DNA from 3 places in the Bradyrhizobium genosp. L genome. Region 2 is predicted to be linked to each of the others. Evidence: predicted binding sites of a transcription regulator. Region 2 holds the regulator's gene; each other region holds the start of a gene.
The links. Region 2 encodes HrcA, which represses chaperone genes, less so after heat shock. Its sites were predicted from a motif close to GTTAGCACTCNCNNNNNGNGAGTGCTAAC; they were not measured.
Positions count from the first base shown of each region.

Region 1: the regulator HrcA is predicted to act here: its motif matches at 5,231-5,259, upstream of IC762_RS23145 (co-chaperone GroES).
Region 3: the regulator HrcA is predicted to act here: its motif matches at 3,958-3,986, upstream of IC762_RS06460 (co-chaperone GroES).

Region 1 covers NZ_CP061378.1:4,849,785-4,857,618, forward strand. Annotated here, with positions in the region: gene IC762_RS23120 (MFS transporter) at 1-914, opposite strand, end outside; partial or broken gene IC762_RS23125 (NupC/NupG family nucleoside CNT transporter) at 1,031-2,278, shown strand; gene IC762_RS23130 (DUF2335 domain-containing protein) at 3,073-3,666, shown strand; gene IC762_RS23135 (cupin domain-containing protein) at 3,905-4,459, opposite strand; gene IC762_RS23140 (usg protein) at 4,621-4,911, opposite strand; gene IC762_RS23145 (co-chaperone GroES) at 5,303-5,617, shown strand; gene groL (chaperonin GroEL) at 5,662-7,302, shown strand; gene IC762_RS23155 (GIY-YIG nuclease family protein) at 7,416-7,715, shown strand; gene IC762_RS23160 (AMP nucleosidase) at 7,766-7,834, opposite strand, start outside.
Region 2 covers NZ_CP061378.1:168,906-176,739, reverse strand. Annotated here, with positions in the region: gene rsmI (16S rRNA (cytidine(1402)-2'-O)-methyltransferase) at 1-382, opposite strand, end outside; gene IC762_RS00805 (penicillin-binding protein activator) at 614-1,813, shown strand; gene hemW (radical SAM family heme chaperone HemW) at 1,810-2,967, opposite strand; gene rdgB (RdgB/HAM1 family non-canonical purine NTP pyrophosphatase) at 2,954-3,589, opposite strand; gene rph (ribonuclease PH) at 3,601-4,314, opposite strand; gene hrcA (heat-inducible transcriptional repressor HrcA) at 4,527-5,615, shown strand; gene grpE (nucleotide exchange factor GrpE) at 5,779-6,384, shown strand; gene pncA (bifunctional nicotinamidase/pyrazinamidase) at 6,402-7,109, opposite strand; gene IC762_RS00770 (hypothetical protein) at 7,212-7,834, opposite strand, start outside.
Region 3 covers NZ_CP061378.1:1,380,674-1,388,507, forward strand. Annotated here, with positions in the region: gene IC762_RS06440 (MarR family winged helix-turn-helix transcriptional regulator) at 95-571, opposite strand; gene IC762_RS06445 (antibiotic biosynthesis monooxygenase family protein) at 669-1,037, shown strand; gene IC762_RS06450 (GNAT family N-acetyltransferase) at 1,092-1,622, opposite strand; gene groL (chaperonin GroEL) at 1,768-3,414, opposite strand; gene IC762_RS06460 (co-chaperone GroES) at 3,569-3,865, opposite strand; gene IC762_RS06465 (hypothetical protein) at 4,183-4,707, shown strand; gene IC762_RS06470 (IS5 family transposase) at 4,845-5,804, opposite strand; gene IC762_RS06475 (protein phosphatase CheZ) at 6,079-6,858, opposite strand; gene IC762_RS06480 (L,D-transpeptidase) at 7,169-7,834, shown strand, end outside.

The sequences.
Region 1 (7,834 bases), 2.7 Mb from region 2:
GCGAACACCACCGTCGCCACGCCGAATACGATCACCGCCTGGAACATGCGCATCCCGACGCGGCTGTTGATCGTATGCCGCGCCAGCACCATCGTCATCAACAGCGCGCCGACCGCGGGCGCGGCGCGCAGCACGCCGAGACCGAGCGGGCCGGTTTGCAGGATGTCGCGGGCATAGATCGGCAGCAGCGCGGTGACGCCGCCGAACAGCACCGCGAACAGGTCGAGCGAGATGGTGCCGAGGATCGCCGGATTGCTGCGCACGAATCTGACCCCGGCAAACAGATCGTCCGACGACGCGGCATCCTTGACCGGCGCCTGCTGGAGCCGGCCGATGCCGCCGGTGAGGATCGCGCCGAACAGCCAGAACAGCATCATCACGGCATAGGGCGCGCTCGGCATCAGCGCATAGGCGAAGCCGCCGATCGCAGGCCCCGTGATGGTCGCGATCTGCGCCGCGCCGCTCGAGATCGCGGTCGCCCGCTGCAACGAGCCTTGTGGCGCGATCAGCGGCAGCAGTGCCGCGGTCGCCGGGCTCTCGAACGCGCCGGCGATCCCGAGCACGAACGTCGCAATGAAGATCTGCACCTCCGAGATCGTGCCCGCGAAGGTGCTTGCGCCGAGCGCCAGCGCAGTCAGCGCCTCGGCGATCTGGCAGGCCTGCATCACGCGCTTGCGCTCGAAGCGGTCGGCCGCGTGGCCGGCGACGAACACCAGCAATGCCGTCGGCAGGAACTGGACCAGGCCGACCATGCCGAGATCGAAGGCGCTGCCGGTGAGATCGTAAATCTGCCAGCCGATCGCCACCGCGCCGATCTGGCTGGAAAAGCGCGACAGGCTGCGCGACGACAGAAAGAACAGGAATGGTGAGTGGCCGAGCAGATCGCGGGCGCCGACCGGCATGGTGGAGGACATGACTGAGTGCGTGGCCGAGCGCCTGCAACTTGTCAATGCTGTCGATAGCAACGGGCACCAGCATTGCGCTGCGCGCGGCCGATGCCATAATCGCGCGAAGGGTTTTCGGGGGCGTCATGCTGCAATTGCAATCGGCGTTCGGCGTGGTGGCGTTGCTTGCGATCGCTTGGACGCTCAGCGAGAACCGCCTGATGGTGTCGCCACGGCAGGCGGCGATCGGGCTCGGCGCCACCATCGTCACCGCGCTGGTGCTGCTCAAGGTGCCGCTGGTCGCAACCGCGTTCGGTGCGATCAACGATGCGGTCGGCACCATCGGCGCCGCGACCCGCGCCGGCACCGCGTTCGTGTTCGGCTATGTCGGCGGCGGCACGCTGCCGTTCGATCCCAAGCTGCCGGGCAGCGATTTCATCCTCGCCTTCCAGGCGCTGCCGATCGTGCTTGTCATGAGCGTGCTGACGACGCTGCTGTTCTATTGGCGCCTGCTGCCGCCGATCGTGCGCGGCATGGCCTGGCTGCTCGAACGCACGCTCGGTGTCGGCGGCGCGGTCGGACTGTCGACCGCCGCCAACATCTTCCTCGGCATGGTGGAAGCGCCGCTGTTCATCCGCCCCTATCTGGCGCAGCTGACCCGCAGCGAATTGTTTCTGGTGATGACCGGCGGCATGGCGGGCATCGCCGGCACCGTGCTGGTGCTCTACGCCACGCTTCTTGCTCCCCTCATTCCAGATGCGGCCGCGCATTTCGTCATCGCCTCGGTGCTCGGCGCACCGGCTGCGATCCTGGTCAGCCTGATCATGGTGCCGGAAACGTCGGACAAGCGCACCGGCGGGGCGCTCGAGGATCCCGACGTGCAGGTGTCCTCGACGATGGACGCGATCGTCAAGGGCACGACGGCCGGCCTCGAGCTGTTGATGAACATCGTCGCGATGCTGCTGGTGCTGGTGGCGCTGGTCTATCTCGTCAACGCCATCATCGGGCTGTTGCCCGAGATCGGCGGCGCCAGGATCTCGCTGCAGCGGCTGCTTGGGCTCGTGATGGCGCCGGTGTGCTGGCTGATGGGGCTGCCCTGGCCGCAGGCGATCACGGCGGGCAGCCTGATGGGCACCAAGACCGTGCTGAACGAGCTGATCGCCTATGTCGAGTTGTCGAAGCTCGGCAGCGACGCGCTCGATCCGCGCTCGCGGCTGATCATGCTCTACGCGATGTGCGGCTTCGCCAATTTCGCCAGCCTCGGCATCATGATCGGCGGCCTCGGCACCATGGCGCCCGCGCGGCGGGAGGAGATCAACGCGCTCGGATTGAAGTCGATCGTCTCGGGCACGCTGACGACGTGTCTGATGGCGGCGATCGTCGGGGTGCTGACGCCGGAGCCCAAATGGAGCGAAGCGCATACCTCGACGGCACCTGCACCAATAAGCTTGAGGTGTATTTCAGCCACCTGCGCCGTGCCGAGATCGGCATCCACGACCATACCACGGGTGCCTATCTCCTCTGGTACGCGCTGGAGTCCTCATGACGTGAGGACAACCGCCGGGTTTCGAACGGAGGTCAAGTGAACCGTATTGCGCGGCCTTGGCAACTCAAATGAGGCAGGAGCGTCGATTTCATTGGCTACTGGCAGCGCCATCTGGGACAATGATCCAGGTCACGAAATTAAATTATCAGCAAGGGTATTGAGCCAAAGTGAGTGTACGCTATATTCCAATTGCTATGTTGAGTCTGCATTCCCACCCGTAAGTAGCTGAGATGTCAGGAAAAAAATACCTATCAGGTTTTCTTTCCCATCCAGCCAACGAGGGCTGGAAGTGCGTGTGGGATGAAAACCCTGCCGATCACAGCATTTGCTGCAATCTAGTCGTCCGAGACCAGGCAACCGACCTGTGGTCGCACGTACTAAACAATGCAACAGAGCAGCAAAAGGCGGTTGACCTTATTTGTAACCATGGCGGCCGCAGCTACTTTGTTGAGCTGAAAGGCTATGTCCGCGACTATCTACAAGGCGCCGGGTCAGCGCTGAATCCGTTCCCGCAGGAGGTTCAGCACTTCTACGATTCCGATGCAGAGGCCATGATCTCTGACTGGAGTAATGCGGCGACCGATATGTACACCGTATTGAGGTCTGCCGACATGATGCGGACAGTATATGGGTCTCCAACACATGGACGAAGCAGGTCAGTCCCGCACACCGATCACTCCAGAGCCATCGAAAGAGACCGCAAGCCCGAAAGAACGTGAGCAGGGGCAGCTTCCCGAAGTTCTGCCTCCCGCCCTAGAAGGTGCCCTTGAAACTGCGGGCGTAGATGTAAGCGACCCCCAAGTAACGAAGGCCATTCAGGTAAGCGCTCGTTTCTTCGTCGCCCGCGGTTCTTTGCCGATCATGCCTCCGGATATCCTTGCTGAATATGAGCAGGAATTCCCTGGCCTCGGTCAAAAGATTATCAGTTGGACCGAACAACAACGCACTCATCGCCAGAACCTGGAGCGGCAGCGGACCGAAGGCTCCGAGCGGAGAATGGATCGCGGTCAATTGATCGCTGGCGGTGTCGCTGTATGGGGTCTTTCTCTGGCTACCCTGGCTGCCATTTTTGGCAATGCGTGGGCCGCTGGGATAATTGCAATTGTAGCTATAGGTGGCCCCACTTCGGCAATTTGGCTGGCAAGCACGATGAATGGCAAGGGAGCAGACGGCGACCGTTCGAAAACCCCGAAACTGCCGAAAGCACCTAAGCCCCCAGACGCTCCTCAATCTTAATCATCCACCGTGCCGGGTAGCCCAGCGAACCTGTTCCACGCCCTTCCCCTCATGGTTTTTGAGGCTGTGCTGTATCCCCAGCGCGATGCCTGCACGTATTCAAGGTGGCGTCATGCGCGCCATGGGCCGCCAGCACGGCCGCCGCAATCTCCGCCGCCGTCATCGGCTCCGTGCCCGCCCTGAGTACGTCCAGCGCGCGCCGTTAGTCTAGAGCGTGCCGCGTTTGAACCACGGGTAGCTAAGCCTTCAACTCCACCGTCTTGAACTCGGCCGGCAGGATCACCTCCAGCAGTTCGACGTCGTCGGAGTAATCCAGGATCATGTGCTGGATCTTCGGCGGCTGGGTCCAGGCGCTGCCCTCGCGCATCAGCGTCTCGCCCTCGCCTTCCATGTAGGTCTTCACCCAGCCCTTGAGCACGTAGACCATCTGGAATTCGACGTCGTGGAAGTGCAGCTTGGAGACCTCGTCCGGATTGCACGGGCCCTGCAACCGGATCACATGCGCCTGCGCCAGGCCGTGGCTGGCGGCCGATATGCCGAGGTCGCGGTACTTTGCGTAGGTGCGCAGGCCGTCGGCCTTGAAATCCTCTTCGCGGTGATGGCTGATCGCGACGCGCTGCTTCGGCCGCGCCTTCACTGCGGCCTTGGGCGCGCTCTTCTTGACCGCCGAGACGCGGCCCTTGGACTTGATGGTCTTGCGCGCGGCTGATTTGGCCGATGTGCCGAGCCCGGTCCATTTCTTCTTCACCGCGGTCTTGGCTGCGGGTCTTGCTGTGACCTTTTGCTTTGCCATGATTACCTCCCGTTTTTTTGGTCGGGAAAGGCTAGCACAATCCACGCTGCGTAGGGTGGGCAAAGCGCAGCGTGCCCACCATCGCGAGCAGTGGCGGTGAAGGTGGGCACAGCGCTGACGCGCCTTTGCCCACCCTACGCAACGTCACCGCTCCCATCCGCTCAGTGCAGGCGGAAGACGCCGTCGACCGCGCGCAGCTCGGTCGGCTTGATCAGCTTGGAATGCGCCACCGTCACCGCGAACAACGGGCCGTCGAGCTTCTGCTGCCAGAAGGCCAGGAAATCCTGCAGCGCCGGAAATTTCGGGAACAGATCGTAGTTCTGCCAGACATAGGTTTGCAGGAACGAGGGATGATCCGGCATCCGGTAAAGGATCTGCGCCGTCGTCAGCCCATAGCCCAGCAACTGCTTCCGGAAATCGTCCGAAACAACCCCACCAACCCGCGAGACCATGCCAACCTCCTGTGACGGAGCGCACTCACATGGCGGCCGACCCCAGCCGGACCACCGGCAATGGATGCGCTCACATGAGAGAAATGTGACGCACGCGACTAACCCATCTCAAGCCTAAATGTTTAATGGATTGTTGAAATTTCGTGCGTTGGCAGCAGCTTACCGCATCTGCTAATAGCTGCCCGGCACCCGGGCGGGCGGCATTAAGGATGCCGCGACGATCCTCTCACGATCGTGGCAGAGGGCATTCTTGAGTGCCAAATTTTCTGCTACAGGCCCTTGCCCGCCGCAACGGCTTGGCCTATCTCCAGCCCAGCCAGCTGGCACTCGCCCAGCTGGACTGCTAACACTCCAAAATCCAACAATATCTGCATATGCTTAGGAGGACTGCATGAAATTCCGTCCGCTTCACGACCGCGTCGTGGTCAAGCGCATCGACGCCGAAGAGAAGACTGCTGGCGGCATCATCATTCCGGACAGCGCCAAGGAAAAGCCCTCGCAGGGCGAAGTCACCGCCGTCGGTCCGGGCGGCCGCGACGAAGCTGGCAAGCTGATCCCGATCGACCTCAAGGTCGGCGACCGCGTCCTGTTCGGCAAGTGGTCCGGCACCGAGGTCAAGATCGACGGTGAAGACCTGCTGATCATGAAGGAAAGCGACATCATGGGCGTCCTCGACGTCCCCGCTTCCAAGAAGAAGGCGGCCTGAGCGCCTCCTCCCTCCCAAGGTAAATCATCCAAGGAAAATTTCAGATGGCAGCTAAAGAAGTCAAATTCTCGGTCGATGCGCGCGACAAGATGCTGCGCGGCGTCGATATCCTCGCCAACGCGGTGAAGGTCACCCTCGGTCCGAAGGGCCGCAACGTCGTGCTCGAGAAGTCGTTCGGCGCTCCCCGCATCACCAAGGACGGCGTCACCGTCGCCAAGGAGATCGAGCTCGAGGACAAGTTCGAGAACATGGGCGCCCAGATGGTGCGCGAAGTGGCCTCCAAGTCGGCTGACGCGGCCGGCGACGGCACCACCACCGCGACCGTGCTCGCCCAGGCGATCGTGCGTGAAGGCGCCAAGTCGGTTGCCGCCGGCATGAACCCGATGGACCTCAAGCGCGGTATCGACCTGGCGGTGGAAGCCGTCGTCGCCGATCTCGTGAAGAACTCCAAGAAGGTCACCTCGAACGACGAGATCGCCCAGGTCGGCACCATCTCGGCCAACGGCGATGCCGAAATCGGCAAGTTCCTCGCCGATGCCATGAAGAAGGTCGGCAACGAGGGCGTGATCACGGTCGAGGAAGCCAAGTCGCTCGAGACCGAGCTCGACGTCGTCGAGGGCATGCAGTTCGATCGCGGCTACATCTCGCCCTACTTCGTCACCAACGCCGACAAGATGCGCGTTGAAATGGACGACGCCTACATCCTGATCAACGAGAAGAAGCTCTCCTCGCTGAACGAGCTGCTGCCGCTGCTCGAGGCCGTGGTGCAGACCGGCAAGCCGCTGGTCATCGTCGCCGAGGACGTCGAAGGCGAAGCGCTCGCCACCCTCGTCGTCAACCGCCTGCGTGGCGGCCTGAAGGTCGCGGCCGTCAAGGCTCCGGGCTTCGGCGATCGCCGCAAGGCCATGCTGCAGGACATCGCGATCCTGACCGGCGGCCAGGCCATCTCGGAAGACCTCGGCATCAAGCTCGAGAACGTCACGCTGCAGATGCTCGGTCGCGCCAAGAAGGTGATGATCGACAAGGAGAACACCACGATCGTCAACGGCGCCGGCAAGAAGGCCGACATCGACGCTCGCGTCGCCCAGATCAAGGCGCAGATCGAGGAGACCACCTCGGACTACGACCGTGAGAAGCTGCAGGAGCGTCTCGCCAAGCTCGCGGGCGGCGTCGCGGTGATCCGCGTCGGCGGCGCGACCGAGGTCGAGGTGAAGGAGCGCAAGGATCGCGTTGATGACGCGATGCATGCGACCCGCGCGGCGGTCGAGGAAGGCATCGTCCCGGGCGGCGGCGTCGCCCTGCTTCGTGCCTCCGAGGCGCTCAAGGGCCTGCGCACCAAGAACGACGACCAGAAGACCGGCGTCGAGATCGTGCGCAAGGCGCTGTCGTCTCCGGCTCGCCAGATCGCGATCAACGCCGGTGAAGACGGCTCGGTGATCGTCGGCAAGATCCTGGAGAACAAGGCCTACGCTTACGGCTTCGACTCCCAGACCGGCGACTACGCGGACCTCGTCAAGAAGGGCATCATCGACCCGACCAAGGTCGTGCGCACCGCGATCCAGAACGCAGCCTCGGTTGCCGCGCTTCTGATCACCACGGAAGCGATGGTCGCCGAGCTGCCGAAGAAGAACGCCGGCGGCCCCGCGATGCCTCCGGGCGGCGGCATGGGCGGCATGGACTTCTAAGTCCGGCCTCTCAAGGCGATTACAAGGAATGCAAAACCCCGGCAGCGATGCCGGGGTTTCGTCATTCCGGGGCACGCGAAGCGTGAGCCCGGAATCCATTGCTCCGCGTGCTCATGGCCTATTACGTCTACCTCCTCGCGAGCGACAAGAACGGCACGCTCTATCTCGGCGTGACGAACGACATCGTGCGTCGTGTGTACCAACACAAGACCAAGGCGGTCGCCGGCTTTACCAAGCGATATGCCGTCGACAAGCTCGTCTGGTTCGAGATTTACGACGACGCCCTCACTGCGATCGCGCGCGAGAAAGAGCTTAAGAAGTGGCGGCGCGATTGGAAGATCAAATTGATCGAAGAGAAGAATCCGCAGTGGATCGATTTGTATCCGCAGATCGCCGCCGGACACATTGGATGAATGGATTCCGGGCTCGCGCTGCGCGAGCCCCGGAACGACGCGGAGACGAACTACTGGAACGCGACCTCGGCAAAGCTCCTGAGCTTGCGCGAATGCAGACGCTCGGATTCCTGCTGCTT
Region 2 (7,834 bases):
GCACCAGCTTGAAGCCGGGATCCGAGATCAGCGGCGTGCCGGCGTCCGAGACCAGCGCGATCGAGGCGCCGTCGGCGAGCTGCTGCAGGATCTTCGGCCGCGCCAGCGCCGCATTGTGCTCGTGATAGGGCACGAGCTCGGCCGATATCGCGTAGCGCTCGGTCAGGCGGCGCGTAATTCGGGTGTCCTCGCAGGCGATGACGTCGACGCCCGCCAGCGTTTCCAGCGCGCGCAGGGTGATGTCGGCGAGATTGCCGATCGGGGTCGCCACCAGATGCAGCCCGGGTGTAGCCTTCGGCGCGGCCAGCACCTGGCTGCCGATGGAAAAGGATCGGCTTGAAGCGGCATCGGGACTGTAAAGGGAACTAGCTTTTGCGCGCATAATGCCAATCTAGAGGGGCGGCGGTCATTGCGCCACACCGGAGGGGTGTTGGCCGAAGGGCGCCTGAAGCTGCAAGAAACGTGAGCCCCGGCGGCGGCGCCGCAAGGTCATAATCCTTTTGTTTTAGTTAACTATTCGCCGACAATATGCCCAAATCCACCCGCCTCATCAGAGCTGGATGGAGGCTCGGTAGAGTCCTGGCCGATCACGGTCGGTCAAGAGAAGAGAGAGATGGCAGGCCCGCATCATCGCAAGTCCCCGCCGTCGGGCGCGACCCGGCGGACCGCGCTTGGCCTCCTCGTGGGCGCACCGTTGCTGTCGGCCTGTTCCAGCGTGCAGCAGACCTTCAGCCAGTTCTCTACCCCCGAAGCCGGACCTTCGGGCCCGCCGCAGCAGCCGCAGGCGGTCGGCACCGGGCAGGTCAAGGTCGGGCTGATCCTGCCGCTATCGGCCTCCGGCAATGCCGGCGTCGCCGCGCAATCGATGCGGAACGCGGCCGAAATGGCGCTGGCGGAATTCCAGAACCCGAACATCCAGCTGCTGATCAAGGACGACGGAGGCAACCCGCAGGGCGCCGCGCAAGGCACCCAGCAGGCGCTGGCGGAAGGCGCGGAGGTCATCCTCGGGCCGTTGTTCGCGGGATCGGTGCCGGCGGCCGCGCAGCTGACGCGGCCGCGCGGAACCTCGCTGATCGCGTTCTCGACCGATTCCAGCGTGGCCGGCCGCGGCGTCTATCTGCTGAGCTTCCTGCCGGAATCCGACATCAACCGCATCGTCGACTATTCGTCGAGCATCGGAAAGAAGTCGTTCGCAGCGATGGTGCCCGACAACGCCTATGGCAACGTGGTCGAGGCCGCGTTCAAGCAGGCGGTCGGCCGCAAGAACGGCCGCATCGTCGCGTTCGAGAAATACGGCGCCGACCGTGCGGGACCGGCGCGCAATGTGGCGCAGGCGCTCGGCCAGGCCGACGCGCTGCTGCTGGCCGACGACGGCGAGTCGGTGGTCGCGACCGCGGACGCGCTGACCGCGGCGGGCTCCAACCTGCACAATATCCAGCTGCTCGGCACCGGGCTGTGGGACAATCCGCGGGTGTTCGCGAGCCCCAATCTGCAAGGCGGCCTCTATGCCGCGCCCGATCCGGCCGGCTTCCGCAATTTTTCCAATCGCTACCGCGCCAAGTTCGGCGGCGAGCCGGTGCGTACGTCGACGCTGGCCTATGATGCAGTCGCGCTGATGGCGGCGCTGGCGCGCACGCAGGGCGCGCAACGCTTCGCGCCGGAGACGCTGACCAATCCGTCCGGTTTCGCCGGCATCGACGGCCTGTTCCGCTTCCGCTCCGACGGTACCAACGAGCGTGGGCTCGCCGTCATGAAGGTGGCAACGGGCGGCGCGACGCCGGTCGCCGGCTCGCCGAAGAGTTTTGGCGCTTAAGCCGCGAGATCCGCAACGACGGCGTCGAGCACCGGGAAGCCCGACTTGGTCACGCGCAGCCGCCCGTCGGCATCGACCGCAATCGCACCTTCCTCGCGCAGCATGGCGATGCGGTGCGGATCGAGCGCGCGGCCGGCAAGCTCAGTGTAACGTTTGGGATCGATGCCTTCGGCGAGCCGCAGCCCCATCAGCAGAAATTCGTCGGCGCGTTCCTCGCTGTTGAGGCAATCGTCGGTCATGACGCCGTGGCCGCGTTCCTCGACCTTCGATAGCCATGCCTCGGGGCGCTTGTCGGTCGCGGTTGCGTGCCTGACGCCATCGATGTCGAGCCGGCCATGCGCACCGGGGCCGATGCCGGCATATTCATCGCCGCGCCAGTAGACCAGATTGTGCCGGCACTCGGCGCCCGCGCGAGCGTGATTGGAGATCTCGTAGGCCGGTAGCCCCTCGCGCGCGCAGACCTCCTGCGTCACGTCATAGAGTGCCCGCGCCGTCGCCTCATCCGGCGTCTTGAGCTTGCCGGCGGCGTGCAGGCCGAAGAACGGTGTGCCTTCCTCGATGGTGAGCTGGTAGAGCGATAGATGCTCGGCCGCTTCCGAGATCGCCAGTTTCAGTTCATCGGACCACATCTGCGGCGTCTGGTCCGGGCGGGCGTAGATCAGGTCGAAGGAATAGCGATCGAACGCGCCCCGCGCGATCGCGACCGCATCCAGCGCCTCGCGTGCGGTGTGCAGCCGCCCGAGCGCCTTCAGCGAGGCATCATCGAGCGCCTGCACGCCGAGCGAGACGCGGTTGACGCCGGCCGTGCGGTAGCCGCGAAAACGCGTGGCCTCGACGCTGGTCGGATTGGCCTCGAGCGTGACCTCGACGTCGCGCGCCACCGACCAGTGCCTGCCGATCGCATCGAGCACCGCGCCGACGGTCGCAGGCTGCATCAGCGACGGCGTGCCGCCGCCGAGGAAGATCGAGGACACTTCACGCCCCGGCACCCGCGCCGCGGTGGTCTCGATCTCGCGCGCGAAGGCGCGCACGAAGCGCGGCTCATCGATCGGCGCATGCCGGACATGGCTGTTGAAATCGCAATACGGGCATTTCGACAGGCAGAACGGCCAGTGCACATAGACGCCGAAGGCTCCTCGCTCAGCGTTGCTCAAGGCAGATCTCCGCAAGCTTCACGAAGGCGCGGGCGCGGTGCGACAGGCCGAGCCCGTGCGGCGGCAGGCCGTGCTTCTCGACGCTGGTCATCTCGCCGAAGGTCCGCGTATGGCCGTCCGGCAGGAAGGCCGGATCATAGCCGAAGCCGGCAGTGCCGCGCGGCGGCCAGACCAAAGTTCCATCGACCCGGGCTTCGACCTCTTCGAGGTGATCGTCGAACCAGGCCACGCACAATGCCGAGACGAAGTGCGCTTTGCGCTTGTCGGGGGTGGTGGCGCCGCGCTCCTGCAACAGGCGCTCGATCCGCGTCATCGCCGCCATGAAATCCTTGGCTTCGCCGGCCCAGCGCGCCGAATAGATGCCGGGCGCACCGTCGAGCGCATCGACCACGAGGCCGGAATCATCGGCAAAGGCCGGCAGTCCGGTGGCCTTCGCTGCCGCGATCGCCTTGATCGCCGCATTGGCGCGAAAGCTGCCGCCGGTCTCTTCGGGCTCGGCGAGGCCGAGCTCACCGGCCGATACCGCTTCCACCCCGTGCGGCGCCAGCAGTTCCCGCATCTCGGCGAGCTTGCCGGGATTGTGGGTGGCGATCACGAGCCTTCCGGTGATTCGGCGGTGCATGACCAATGTGTCTACGCGACCGCGATCTTTTGCAAGTCGACGAGGCGCGCGACACCTTTGCGCGCCAGCGCCATCAACGCCAAAAATTCGCTTTCCGAGAACGGCGTCTTCTCGGCGGTGCCCTGCACCTCGATGATGCGGCCGTCGCCGGTCATGACGAAATTGGCGTCGGTGTCGGCCTCGGAATCCTCGGCATAATCCAGGTCGAGCACCGGCGTGCCCTGATAGATGCCGCAGGAGATCGCCGCCACGTTGTCGCGCAACACGTTGGCCTTCAGCATGTTGCGGGTCTTCATCCAACTGATGCAGTCGGCCAGCGCCACCCAGGCACCGGTGATCGAGGCGGTGCGGGTGCCGCCATCGGCCTGGATCACGTCGCAATCGACGGTGATCTGGCGCTCGCCGAGCGCTTCGAGATCGACTGCGGCACGCAGCGAGCGGCCGATCAGGCGCTGGATCTCGACCGTGCGGCCGCCCTGCTTGCCGGCCGAGGCCTCGCGGCGGGTGCGTTCCAGGGTGGCGCGCGGCAGCATGCCGTATTCGGCGGTGACCCAGCCGCGGCCCTGGCCCTTCAGCCACGGCGGCAGCCGTTCTTCCAGCGTGGCGGTGACGAGCACATGGGTGTCGCCGAATTTCACCATGCAGGAACCCTCGGCATATTTGACCACGCCGCGCTCCAGCGTGATGGGGCGCAGTTGATCGGGCGCACGGCGGCTTGGCCGCATGGAAACCTCCGAAAATCCGAGAGAAATGGCTGGCCGCGCTTGTAGGAGCGGGAACGGGCCGCGGCAAGGGGTTTTGACCCGGTATCGGAGGGTCGAAAGCGAGCTTGTCACCGGGCTGGCGGATCGACAGATTAGGGCATGATCCGGAAAAGTGTGACGCGGTTTTCCGAAGGATCATGCCCAGACGAGATGGGCGGTCGAGGGAGCGAAGTTTGGTCCAGCACGATCCGATTAGCCTGATCACGCCATATGCCGGGCTGGCCCAGCTCAACGAGCGTTCGCGCGACATTTTTCGTCAAATCGTGGAAAGCTACCTGGCCACCGGCGAGCCGGTCGGCTCGCGCAACATCTCGCGCCTGATCGCGCTGCCGTTGTCGCCGGCCTCGGTGCGCAATGTGATGTCGGATCTCGAGCAACTCGGGCTGATCTACGCGCCGCACACCTCGGCAGGCCGGCTGCCGACCGAACTCGGGCTGCGCTTCTTCGTCGATGCGCTGATGCAGGTCGGCGATCTCACCGAAGCCGAACGGCAATCGATCCAGACCCAGCTTGCCGCCGTCGGCCGTGCGCAGACCGTCGAGGCTGCGCTCGGCGAGGCGCTGACGCGGCTGTCGGGCCTCACCCGGGCGGCCGCGGTCGTGATGACGCCGAAATCGAACCCACGGCTGAAGCACCTCGAATTCGTGCGGCTGGAGCCGGAACGGGCACTGGTGGTGCTGGTCGGCGAAGACGGCCAGGTCGAAAACCGGGTGCTGGCGCTGCCGCCGGGTGTGCCGTCGTCGGCATTGACCGAAGCGACCAACTTCCTCAATGCGCGGATCCGCGGCCGCACGCTGGCCGAGGCGCGCCTCGAGCTCGAAGCGGCGTTGGGGCTGAACCGCGCCGAGCTCGATCAGCTCACGCAAAAGGTCATCGCGGCCGGCATCGCGAGCTGGTCGGGCGGCGAGAGCGAGGATCGCCAGCTGATCGTGCGCGGACACGCCAATCTGCTGGAGGATCTGCATGCGCTGGAGGATCTCGAGCGCATCAAGTCGCTGTTCGACGATCTCGAGACCAAGCGCGGCGTGATCGATCTGCTCGGCCGCGCCGAAGGCGGCGAGGGGGTGCGGATCTTCATCGGCTCGGAGAACAAGCTGTTCTCGCTGTCGGGTTCCTCGACCATCATCGCGCCCTACAGCGATGCGCAGGGGCGGATCGTCGGGGTGCTCGGCGTGATCGGCCCGACCCGGCTGAATTATGCGCGGGTGATCCCGACGGTCGATTACGCCGCGCGCATCGTCAGCAAATTGCTGGGCGGCTGAGGACCGTCATTTGCTTCCATTTGAAGCGCTTTGTTCGGGCGAGGTGGCGGCCTGTGGCCCTCGGAACGTCAACTGACGCTTGATTTTCGCCGCCCAAAGCACGATATCCCGGGCAGCCAATCCCCAAGATTTGAACAGACGCGAGTTTTCGAGAAGGCACGCCATGACCGATCCGAACCGGGCCAACGACAATTCCGAGAATTCGGCGCAGAGCGGCGAGCCGGTGGTCTCGAAGCCCTACATCATGCCCGACGATCCCGAAGTGGGATCGGCCGAGGCCCTGACCAAGGAACTCGCCGAGGCGCGCGACAGGACGCTGCGCACGCTGGCCGAGATGGAGAACCTGCGGCAGCGCACCCGCCGCGAGGTCGCCGATGCCAAGACCTACGGCATCACCGGCTTTGCCCGCGACGTGCTCGATATCGCCGACAATCTGCAGCGCGCGCTCGATGCGGTGCCGGCGGAAACTAAGGAAGCCGCGGATCCCGGCCTGAAGGCGCTGATCGAGGGCGTCGAACTGACCGAACGCTCGCTGCTCAACGCGCTGGAAAAGAACGGCGTCAAGAAATTCGATCCGATCGGCGAAAAATTCGATCCGAACTTCCAGCAGGCGATGTTCGAAGTGCCTGATACGTCGGTGCCGTCGGGCACCGTGGTTCAGGTCATGCAGGCCGGCTACATGATCGGCGAGCGCATCCTGCGCCCGGCCCTGGTCGGCGTCTCCAAGGGCGGCGCCAAGGCTGCCCCGGCCACCGACTTCACGGCCTGAGGCCTCGGCGGCTCGCCTTACGCGATATCCGACGACTGGATTCGCTTGACGCCGGCCTTGGCCATGTCGGCCCAGGCTTTGGCGAGCGAACCCTGGGTGTCGATGCCGCGGCAGGCATCTTCCACCACATAGGTCTCGAAGCCGGCCTTGCGGGCGTCGAGCGCGGTCCAGGCGACGCAGAAATCCGTGGCCAGGCCGGCGACGAATACGCGCTCGACCTTGCGCGCCTTCAGGTAGGCGGCAAGGCCCGTTGTGGTCTTGCCGTCGGCCTCGGTGAAAGCCGAGTAGCTGTCGACGTCCTTGTGAAAACCCTTGCGGATGATCAGCTCGGCCTGCGGGATCGTGAGATCCTTCGACAGCGAGGCGCCGTCGGTGCCCTGCACGCAGTGGTCGGGCCACAGCACCTGCTTGCCATAAGGCAGGTCGATGGTCTCGAACGGCTTCTTGCCGGAATGGGCCGAGGCGAAGGAGACGTGGTCGGGCGTGTGCCAGTCCTGCGTCATCACCACATTGCCGAAGCTCTTGGCGATCCGGTTGATGATCGGCACCACCTGATCGCCTTCCTTCACCGCGAGGCTGCCGCCGGGCAGGAAACAGTTCTGAACGTCGATCACCAGCAGCGCGGAGGCGTCGTCGGGCTTGATCGCGGCCCACAGCTGGTGTGGAACCAGGGTCGCCAGTGCCGCTACACCGAGCCCTGCAACAATCCGTCGCCGATCCAACATCGCGCCCCTCCTCGCTCTTTGCGTGAAATCGCGCGAGGAGGCTAGTTCCGTTCGTCGGGCTGCGGAAGTCCGATTTTTCGGTCGGCTTTGCGGAAAACGCGGTCAGCCGCGCGGCTGGATGCCGTCGCGCACCGCGCGGAAGCGTGGGAACGCCTTCTCCCAATCGGTGCGCGGCGAGCTGCCGATGATCCGCATCGAGGATTGCGAGCCGAACCGCAGCCACTGCACGATGGTGACGGGCGTGTTGTCCTTGCCGCTGGTCGCATCGATCCGCGTCTCGTAGCCGGCCTGGCCGTCGATCCGGATCGGTTCGGACATGGTGATCCGACCGTCGCGCACGCCGGGGATCGTGGTGGCGATCTGCTGGGCGAAGCGGCCGCGATCGTCCGGCGACGCCGGTGCCGAGCCGATCACGCCGAGCAGGATGAACGGCTTGGTTTCGAAGCCGGTCTTCTCGTCGCCGTCGGCGAGCATCAGCGCCGCGCCGGGCGCCAGCATGCGGACGTTCTTGAAGTCGCTGAGCTCGGTGATCTTGAACGGCATCATGCCGAGCTGCTCGTCGACCGGCACCTCGTTGCGGATCTCGGCGGTGGCAAACATCTGCCGCACCGCATCGTCGGTATAGATCTTGGCGGCGTTCTCCGGCACCTGCACCGCGACATAGCCCGAGAAGCTCGGGCCGGGCAGGATCATGGAATAGCGCCGCACATTGGTCGCGCCGTCGC
Region 3 (7,834 bases), 1.2 Mb from region 2:
GATGAAGTCCTCGAGGGGGAGAATCGGTTCCGTCGTAACTACCAAACCTCCGTGTCATTGGCCAAAAAAGAAGGCCGCCTGACGGCGAAGCGGATCAGGCGCGCGTCTCCGGCTCCTCGCTGCTCTCGAGCTTGCCGCGCAGCGCCGTGACGACCCGGTGCATCGCTTCGATGTCCTTGATCGCAAGTCCCTCGGCGAGCCGGTTGATCCAGGGCAGCTGCAGGCGCATGGCGGCGTCGAACGCCTCGCGTCCCCTGTCGGTCAGGACGACGAGCTGGGCCCGGCGGTGGTGCGGGTTGGTCTCGAATGTGACGAGCCCGTCGCGTTCCAGGTCGTTGACGATCCGCTGCACGTTCTGTCTGGCGGCGCCGAGGTCGCGCGCCAGCCACGCCACCGGCTGCGGCCGTTCGGCGGCGATGATCGCGCCGAGAATCTGCCAGCGCGCGCTGGTCAGCCCGAGGGGCGCCACCAGGCGATCGCCGGCGGTGAAAATCAGGCTGTTGAGCCGGAACAGGTCGAGCATCAACTCGCTCAGGGCGTCGCCCGCGGGCGTTCGCTTGGCATGCGGCATTTGTCACCATAAGTTTATATTGACATCATGTTGTCAATATACTACGTATCGATCGTAACGGAATGACACCATAGCACCATATCGAAGGGAACCAACCATGCCGCAGATGCGCCCCCTGGATCCGGCTTTTCCGATCGGCCGCCAGCTCGCGGTCGACGCCACCTCCGTCGTGCTGGTGAACGTTTTCACGCTGGACGCGGCCGACGAGTCGAGCTTCCTGAAGGCATGGCAGGACGATGCCGTCATCATGAAGCGGCAGCCGGGCTTCATCTCGACCCAGCTGCACCGAGCGCTCGGCGCAAGCCCGACCTACCTGAATTACGCCGTCTGGGAATCGACCGCCGCGTTCCGCACGGCCTTCGCCAATCCCGAGTTCAGGGCCAAGCTCGCGGCCTATCCGGCCTCGGCGGTGGCATCTCCGCATCTGTTTCAGAGGGTCGCGGTGGCGGATATCTGTGTCGCGTAGTCCGGCAAAGGCGATCCGGTCGGCGCCGAGGTTGTCGCCTCGGGATCTATCCGTTCACACCGTGTTGCCGCGGAGATCGAGCAGTTGATTCGGCCATCGCATTGCTGAGAGTTCTGCGTACATGCTTCCCCGATAGATCAAGGTCCTCGGCGTCCCGTCCGGCTCAATGAAGTGCGTCGCATTCTCCATCAGCCTGTAGCCCGCGCCTTGGTAGATGCGGGGCTCGTAGGCAAACAGGATCGCGAAGGGAATGTGCCGCTTTGCCAGCTGTTCATGCGCGCGCCGGACCAGCGCGTGGCTGTAGCCGGATCGCCTGCGGTCGGGCGCAACGGCAATTCCGCCAAGCAGTCCGATTTCGACATTCTCGCGTCCAATTCCGACCTCGCGGGTGTAGAGGCCCAAATGGCCGAACACCAGCGGACCATCGCGCAAGATGATGGCTATGTCAGGCGCTCCGACCGCGCGATAATAGTCACCCTCGTTCGGTCCATCTTCGGGAAAGGCATCCCTGAGCAACCGGCCGACGCCGGATGCGAGATCGCTGTCACCGAGGTCATCCGGTCGAACCTGCAACAGCTCAATCATCGGCTCCCCACTCGGTCGCAACGCCGAGAGCTTATCGCGGATCGCAGATTTCCGCCAAAGGCGCGGGCAAGGCCGGGGCCCCGTGGCGAAAAAAGAAGGCCGCCCGGAGGCGGCCTTCGATTGCGATCGGGATGTGCGTGAGGGCTCAGAAGCCGCCCATGCCGCCCATTCCACCCATGCCGCCGCCGCCCGGCATCGCGGGGGCTGCTTCCTTCGGCGCCTCGGCGACCATGGCTTCGGTGGTCACGAGCAGGCCGGCCACGGAGGAGGCGTCCTGCAGCGCGGTGCGCACCACCTTGGCGGGGTCGATGATGCCCTTGTCGACCATGTCGACATAGTCCTCGGTCTGGGCGTCGAAGCCGAAGGTCTCCGACTTGTTCTCGAGGATCTTGCCGACCACGATCGAGCCCTCGACGCCGGCATTCTCCGAAATCTGGCGGATCGGAGCTTCCAGCGCCTTGAGCACGATGTTGATGCCGGCCTGGACGTCGGCATTGTCGTTGGTGAGACGGCCGACCGCCTTCTTGGCGCGCAACAGCGCGACGCCGCCGCCCGGCACGATGCCTTCCTGCACCGCGGCGCGGGTCGCGTTCAGCGCGTCCTCAACACGGTCCTTCTTCTCCTTGACCTCGACCTCGGTCGCGCCGCCGACCCTGATCACGGCAACGCCGCCGGCGAGCTTGGCAAGCCGCTCCTGCAGCTTCTCACGGTCGTAGTCCGAGGTGGTCTCCTCGATCTGCGCCTTGATCTGGCCGACCCGGGCGTCGATGTCCTTCTTCTTGCCGGCGCCCTTGACGATGGTGGTGTTCTCCTTGTCGATCACCACCTTGCCCGCGCGTCCGAGCATGTTGACCGTAACGCTCTCGAGCTTCATGCCGAGCTCGTCGGAGATCAGCTGGCCGCCGGTCAGGATCGCGATGTCCTCGAGCATCGCCTTGCGGCGATCGCCGAAGCCCGGCGCCTTGACGGCTGCGACCTTGAGGCCGCCGCGCAGGCGGTTGACCACCAGCGTCGCCAGCGCCTCGCCCTCGACGTCCTCGGCGAGGATCAGGAGCGGACGGCCGGACTGCACCACGGCTTCCAGCACCGGCAGCATGGCCTGCAGGCCGGACAGCTTCTTCTCGTGCAGGAGGATGTAGGCATCTTCCAGCTCGGCGGTCATCTTCTCGGCGTTGGTGATGAAGTAGGGCGAGAGATAGCCGCGGTCGAACTTCATGCCTTCGACGATGTCGACCTCGGTCTCGAGCGACTTGTTCTCCTCGACCGTGATCACGCCCTCATTGCCGACCTTCTGCATCGCCTGCGCGATCATCTTGCCGATCGCGGTATCGCCGTTGGCCGAGATGGTGCCGACCTGGGCGACTTCCGACGAGGAGGCGACCGGCTTGGCGCGCTTCTCGATGTCCTTGATGACGGCTGCGACCGCGATGTCGATGCCGCGCTTGAGGTCCATCGGGTTCATGCCGGCGGCGACCGACTTGCCGCCCTCGCGGACGATGGCCTGGGCCAGCACGGTCGCGGTGGTGGTGCCGTCACCGGCGGTGTCGTTGGTCTTGGATGCGACCTCGCGCAGCATCTGCGCGCCCATGTTCTCGAACTTGTCCTCGAGCTCGATCTCCTTGGCGACGGTGACGCCGTCCTTGGTGATGCGCGGGGCGCCAAAACTCTTCTCGATGACGACGTTGCGGCCCTTGGGGCCCAGCGTCACCTTGACGGCATTGGCGAGCACGTCGACGCCGCGCAGCATGCGCTCGCGGGCGTCTCCGGCGAATTTCACGTCCTTGGCAGCCATTGTGTGTACTCCTGGATGATTGGGATGCGCCGTTTCTCTCGCTCGTCATCGCCGGGCTTGACCCGGCGATCCATCTTCTTCCGAAGTGTGATGGATGCCCGGGTCAAGCCCGGGCATGACGGCGTGGGGGTTGCGGCAGCGCGAATGAACTACGTCAGGCCAGCACGCCCATGATGTCGGACTCCTTCATGATCAGGAGCTCCTCGCCGTCGAGCTTGACCTCGGTGCCCGACCATTTGCCGAACAGCACGCGGTCGCCGACCTTGAGGTCGATCGGGATCAGCTTGCCCTGCTCGTCGCGGCCACCCGGGCCGACGGCGACGATTTCACCCTGCGAGGGCTTTTCCTTGGCCGAGTCCGGAATGATGATGCCGCCCTTGGTCTTCGCTTCGGCATCGATACGCTTGACCACGACGCGGTCATGCAGCGGGCGGAAGGTGGATTTAGCCATGACGTTCCCTCTTGGAAGGCTGGTTTCAGGTCCGGTTCATCGAGACCGGCGTTGGATACGTCCCGTCAGCGCCCGACAGGACGCCGGACGCGCTTAGCAATCGTAGTGCGAGAGTGCCAACCGCGCGCGGGAAATATGGCCTGGCGCCGATCCTGTCAAGCAAAGTGGGTTAAGGCCTTGGTGAGGCCAATATAGGATGGTGGACCGGAAACCAAATCGTAGCGATGACGTAATTTTGCCAGACGTCGTTGCTCCGCCTTAAGTTTTACGCTTGGCTGCGGGACGGGTGTGGCCAGGACAGAAGTCGGGGGATGCAAATGAACAGGTCACTCAACGCGCGATTGGTCGCACGGCTCGCGGCTGTCCCGGCGCTGGCGCTATCCCTCGGGGCGTGCAGCAGCTTCAGCTTGCCGTCGTTCTCGTCGAACAATCCCGAGCCGCCGCCGCAGGCCGATGCCGGAGGGGGGCCGGAGATGCCGGCGACCATCCGACCCGACGAGATCGTCGGCCGCTGGGGCCTCGCCTCGTTCCAGAACCCCGCCGACCGCGCCCGCACCGAGAAGGCCGCGCGCGATCAGTGCAAGCAGCCCTACGTGATCGGCGCCGGCCAGTCCGGCGGCGTCATCATGCATCTGGCCGACCAGGCCACCCCGCAGGAATTGCGGCTGAAGGGTTCGCCGAGCGGCAAGAACTATATCGGCCCGCCCGGCCCGACCCCCGGCGAGCAGGACCGCGAGATCGTCTCGTTCGACGGCCGCGTCCTGATCACCCGCTTCGTCGACAAGGACGCCGCCACCCGCTACGGCAACATGGTCTACGTCCGCTGCGCGCCGCGGGCGTAGTTCGTTTCTCGATCTCGCCGCATCAAAGGTCCGCCTCTCCCCTTGTGGGCCTGTTGCGTTATTGACGTTTTGAAGCGCGGCGGGAGAGGCAGGCGTGGCAGCCGGAACGGTGTTGATTGATGTGCTCGGAGGGCGGCTCAGGCTGCGATTGTCGCCCACCGCCGCATATTGAAGGCGATGGCGGCGAGTTTGACCTGTGCGCTTGCCTTGATCAGGCCAACGTAACGGATACAGGTCAGCCGCATGCGGCATTTGAGAGTGGCGAAGGTGGTCTCCACCTGCGCCCTTCGCCGTGCGATGAGGCGGTTATAGCGTTTGAGCCTGGCCGGTAGCTCCGGATGATGCTTGTTGGGGCGGCGCGCGATCCGAGGCTTCTTGCCTTCCGCTTTCAGCCGAGCCCGTCTGGCATGGGTGTCGTAGGCCGCGTCGGCCCACACTGCGGCTTCATCTCCGCGGATCAAGTCGTCTGCCGGTGTCGTGTCGTTGATATTGGCGGGTGTGGTCAAAACCGCGCGGATCAGGCCGGATCCTTCGTCGACGCCAACATGTGCCTTGTAGCCGAAGGTCCAGCCGCTCTTGCCTTGCCGCTTGACGAACCGGGCGTCGGGATCGTTTGACGGCCGATCATCCTTCGGCGGTGCAGATACCGCCTGGATCAAGGTCGCATCCAGCATTGTGCCGCGCTTCAGGATAACACCGGCATTCTCGAGCTGACGGTCCAGTTCACTGAACAGCTTCTCCAAAAGCTCCTGTTCGACCAACTGGTTCCGGAAGCGGCTGAGCACCGTGTGATCAGGCACCGCATCCTCAAGGCTCAGACCGACGAAGCGCTTGAACGATAGCCGATCTCCCAGCGCCTCCTCGAGGTCGCGATCCGAAAGACCATAGAGCGACTGCAACAGCAGCGCGCGGAACAGCACCAGCACAGGATAGCCCGGGCGACCGGGGCTTGCCTCATCCCGCAAATGGGCCAGCAGCTTCTCGAACCGATACCATTTGACCAAGCTCGACAACCGCTCCAGCGCCGCATTGGCGCCAGCCCCCTTCGGCAGCAGCGCTTCCACAAAGCTCGGCTGTCCCGTCTGCTTCACCGCCATCGTCATTCCCCTCGGCCTTTGCCCTAAGGAATCACAATCGCCAGATTACGCAACAGGCCCCTTGTGGGAGAGGCCGGATTGCATCGCAGATGCAATCCGGGTGAGGGGTATCTCTCCCCGAGTTCAACTCTCTCAGTCTGGGCAAGCGGAGAGATACCCCTCATCCGGCGCTTCGCGCCACCTTCTCCCACAAGGGGAGAAGGAAAGAGGGCGGCCACAAACAAAAACGCCGGCCCTTGAGGCCGGCGCTTTGTATTCTCCCAATGCCGATCGTTCAATTGAACATCGCGTCGATGTCGTCCTGCGAGGCGTGGCCGACGTCGCCGTCGAGCTTGGGGCCGTTGAGCAGGCGGGCGTCGCCCTCGCGGGTGTCGACGATCGGCGGGGCGTGCGACTTGATGGCGTCGACGCCGCCCCAGATTTCCATCATCTCGCTGATGTGCTGCTCGATGAACTTCATCGTCTGCATCACCTTGTTGATACGCTGGCCGGTGAGGTCCTGGAAGTTGCAGGCCTCGAAGATCGCGATCACGCGCTCCTGGATCTCCTCGCTGAGCAGCTTCTGCTGGTCCGGCGTCACATTCTTCGACAGCGCGCTGGCGGCCTGGTCGATCGCCTCGACCGCCTCGAGGATCTGCTGGGTGGCCTGCTCGGTGCCGCCGACCACGGCGCCGAGCTCGCCATTGACCTTGGCCATCTCCTCGCCGTTGAAGCTCTTGCCGTGCAGCACGGCGATCTCGCGCTTGGTGCGGCTGATCGCGTCGTGGATCAGGTCGAGTTCGACCTTGAGCTTCTCGCATTGTTCGACCTGGGCGCGGTAGGTCTCGAGCATCGCATGCATTTCGGCAACCTCGCGCGCCACCATCGCTTCCGTGGTCTCGATGGCGCGCTGCGCGGGCGGCGCGGCCATCTGCGCGCGGATCGAGCGCAGTTCGGCCATGATCTCGCGATGCATCGGGCCGATGTCGACGCCGCCGGTCGCCTCAGGCTCCGGCGTGGCCACGTCGCCCATGATGGCCTGCTCGACACGAAAACGCTTGCGCTTCACTGACATGATTTCAATTCCCGCCCCATAACTGATGTCCGTTCTAGACAGAGCGGATTTAACGTCAGGTTCACGCGGGAACAGTTTGCGCGCATCACGTGAAGCAGCGTCGAACGGCCGGTTAACCATGTCGGGCGCGCGTTCACGCAAAATAAACGCTGTCGGCCAAAACCGCCGCCGATTGCCGGCGTGGTGAATCCCAACCGCGATTCCGTTTACCAAACCGATGCGGTTTTCATTGCTTATTGACCACGTGCAACGGCGCAAGGTCTTGCCGCCGCACGCAACACGTCACGACGAAACAGTACAGAGTACGTCGATGCAAAACAGAACCACGCTTGCGCTGCTTGCCGGCGCCACCTTCCTTGTTGCTGCTCCGCTTCCCGCATTCGCGATCGATGCGGCGCAGCTCCCCGAGCCCACCGTGATCTACGCCGCCCCGCCGGCGCCGCCGCCGGTGCGCACTGCCTATGCGCAGCCGCAGCGCTCCAGCATGGGCGGCGGCTTCATCGAATTCCTGTTCGGCGACGCGCCATCGTCGCAGGGCTACGCGCCGCAGCAGCCGGTGTATCAGCAGCAGCCAGCCTATTACGGCCGTCAGTCGCTGCCGCCGATGGATCCGCAGCAGCAGATGATCCAGCAGCAGCAGGAAGCCGGTATCGATCCGCGGCAGCAGCCGTTCGATCCGAAATACGAAAAGCAGATGGTCGACTATTCCGGCAAGGAAGGCGCCGGCACCATCGTCGTCGATACCCCGAACAAATTCCTCTATCTGGTGCAGCACGACGGCAAGGCGCTGCGCTACGGCATCGGCGTCGGCAAGCCCGGCTTCACCTGGTCTGGTGTCAAGACGGTCTCGGCCAAGCGCGAATGGCCGGACTGGACGCCGCCGGCGGAAATGCTGGCACGCCGTCCCGATTTGCCGCGGCACATGGAAGGCGGCCCGGAAAATCCGCTCGGCGCGCGCGCGATGTATCTGGGATCC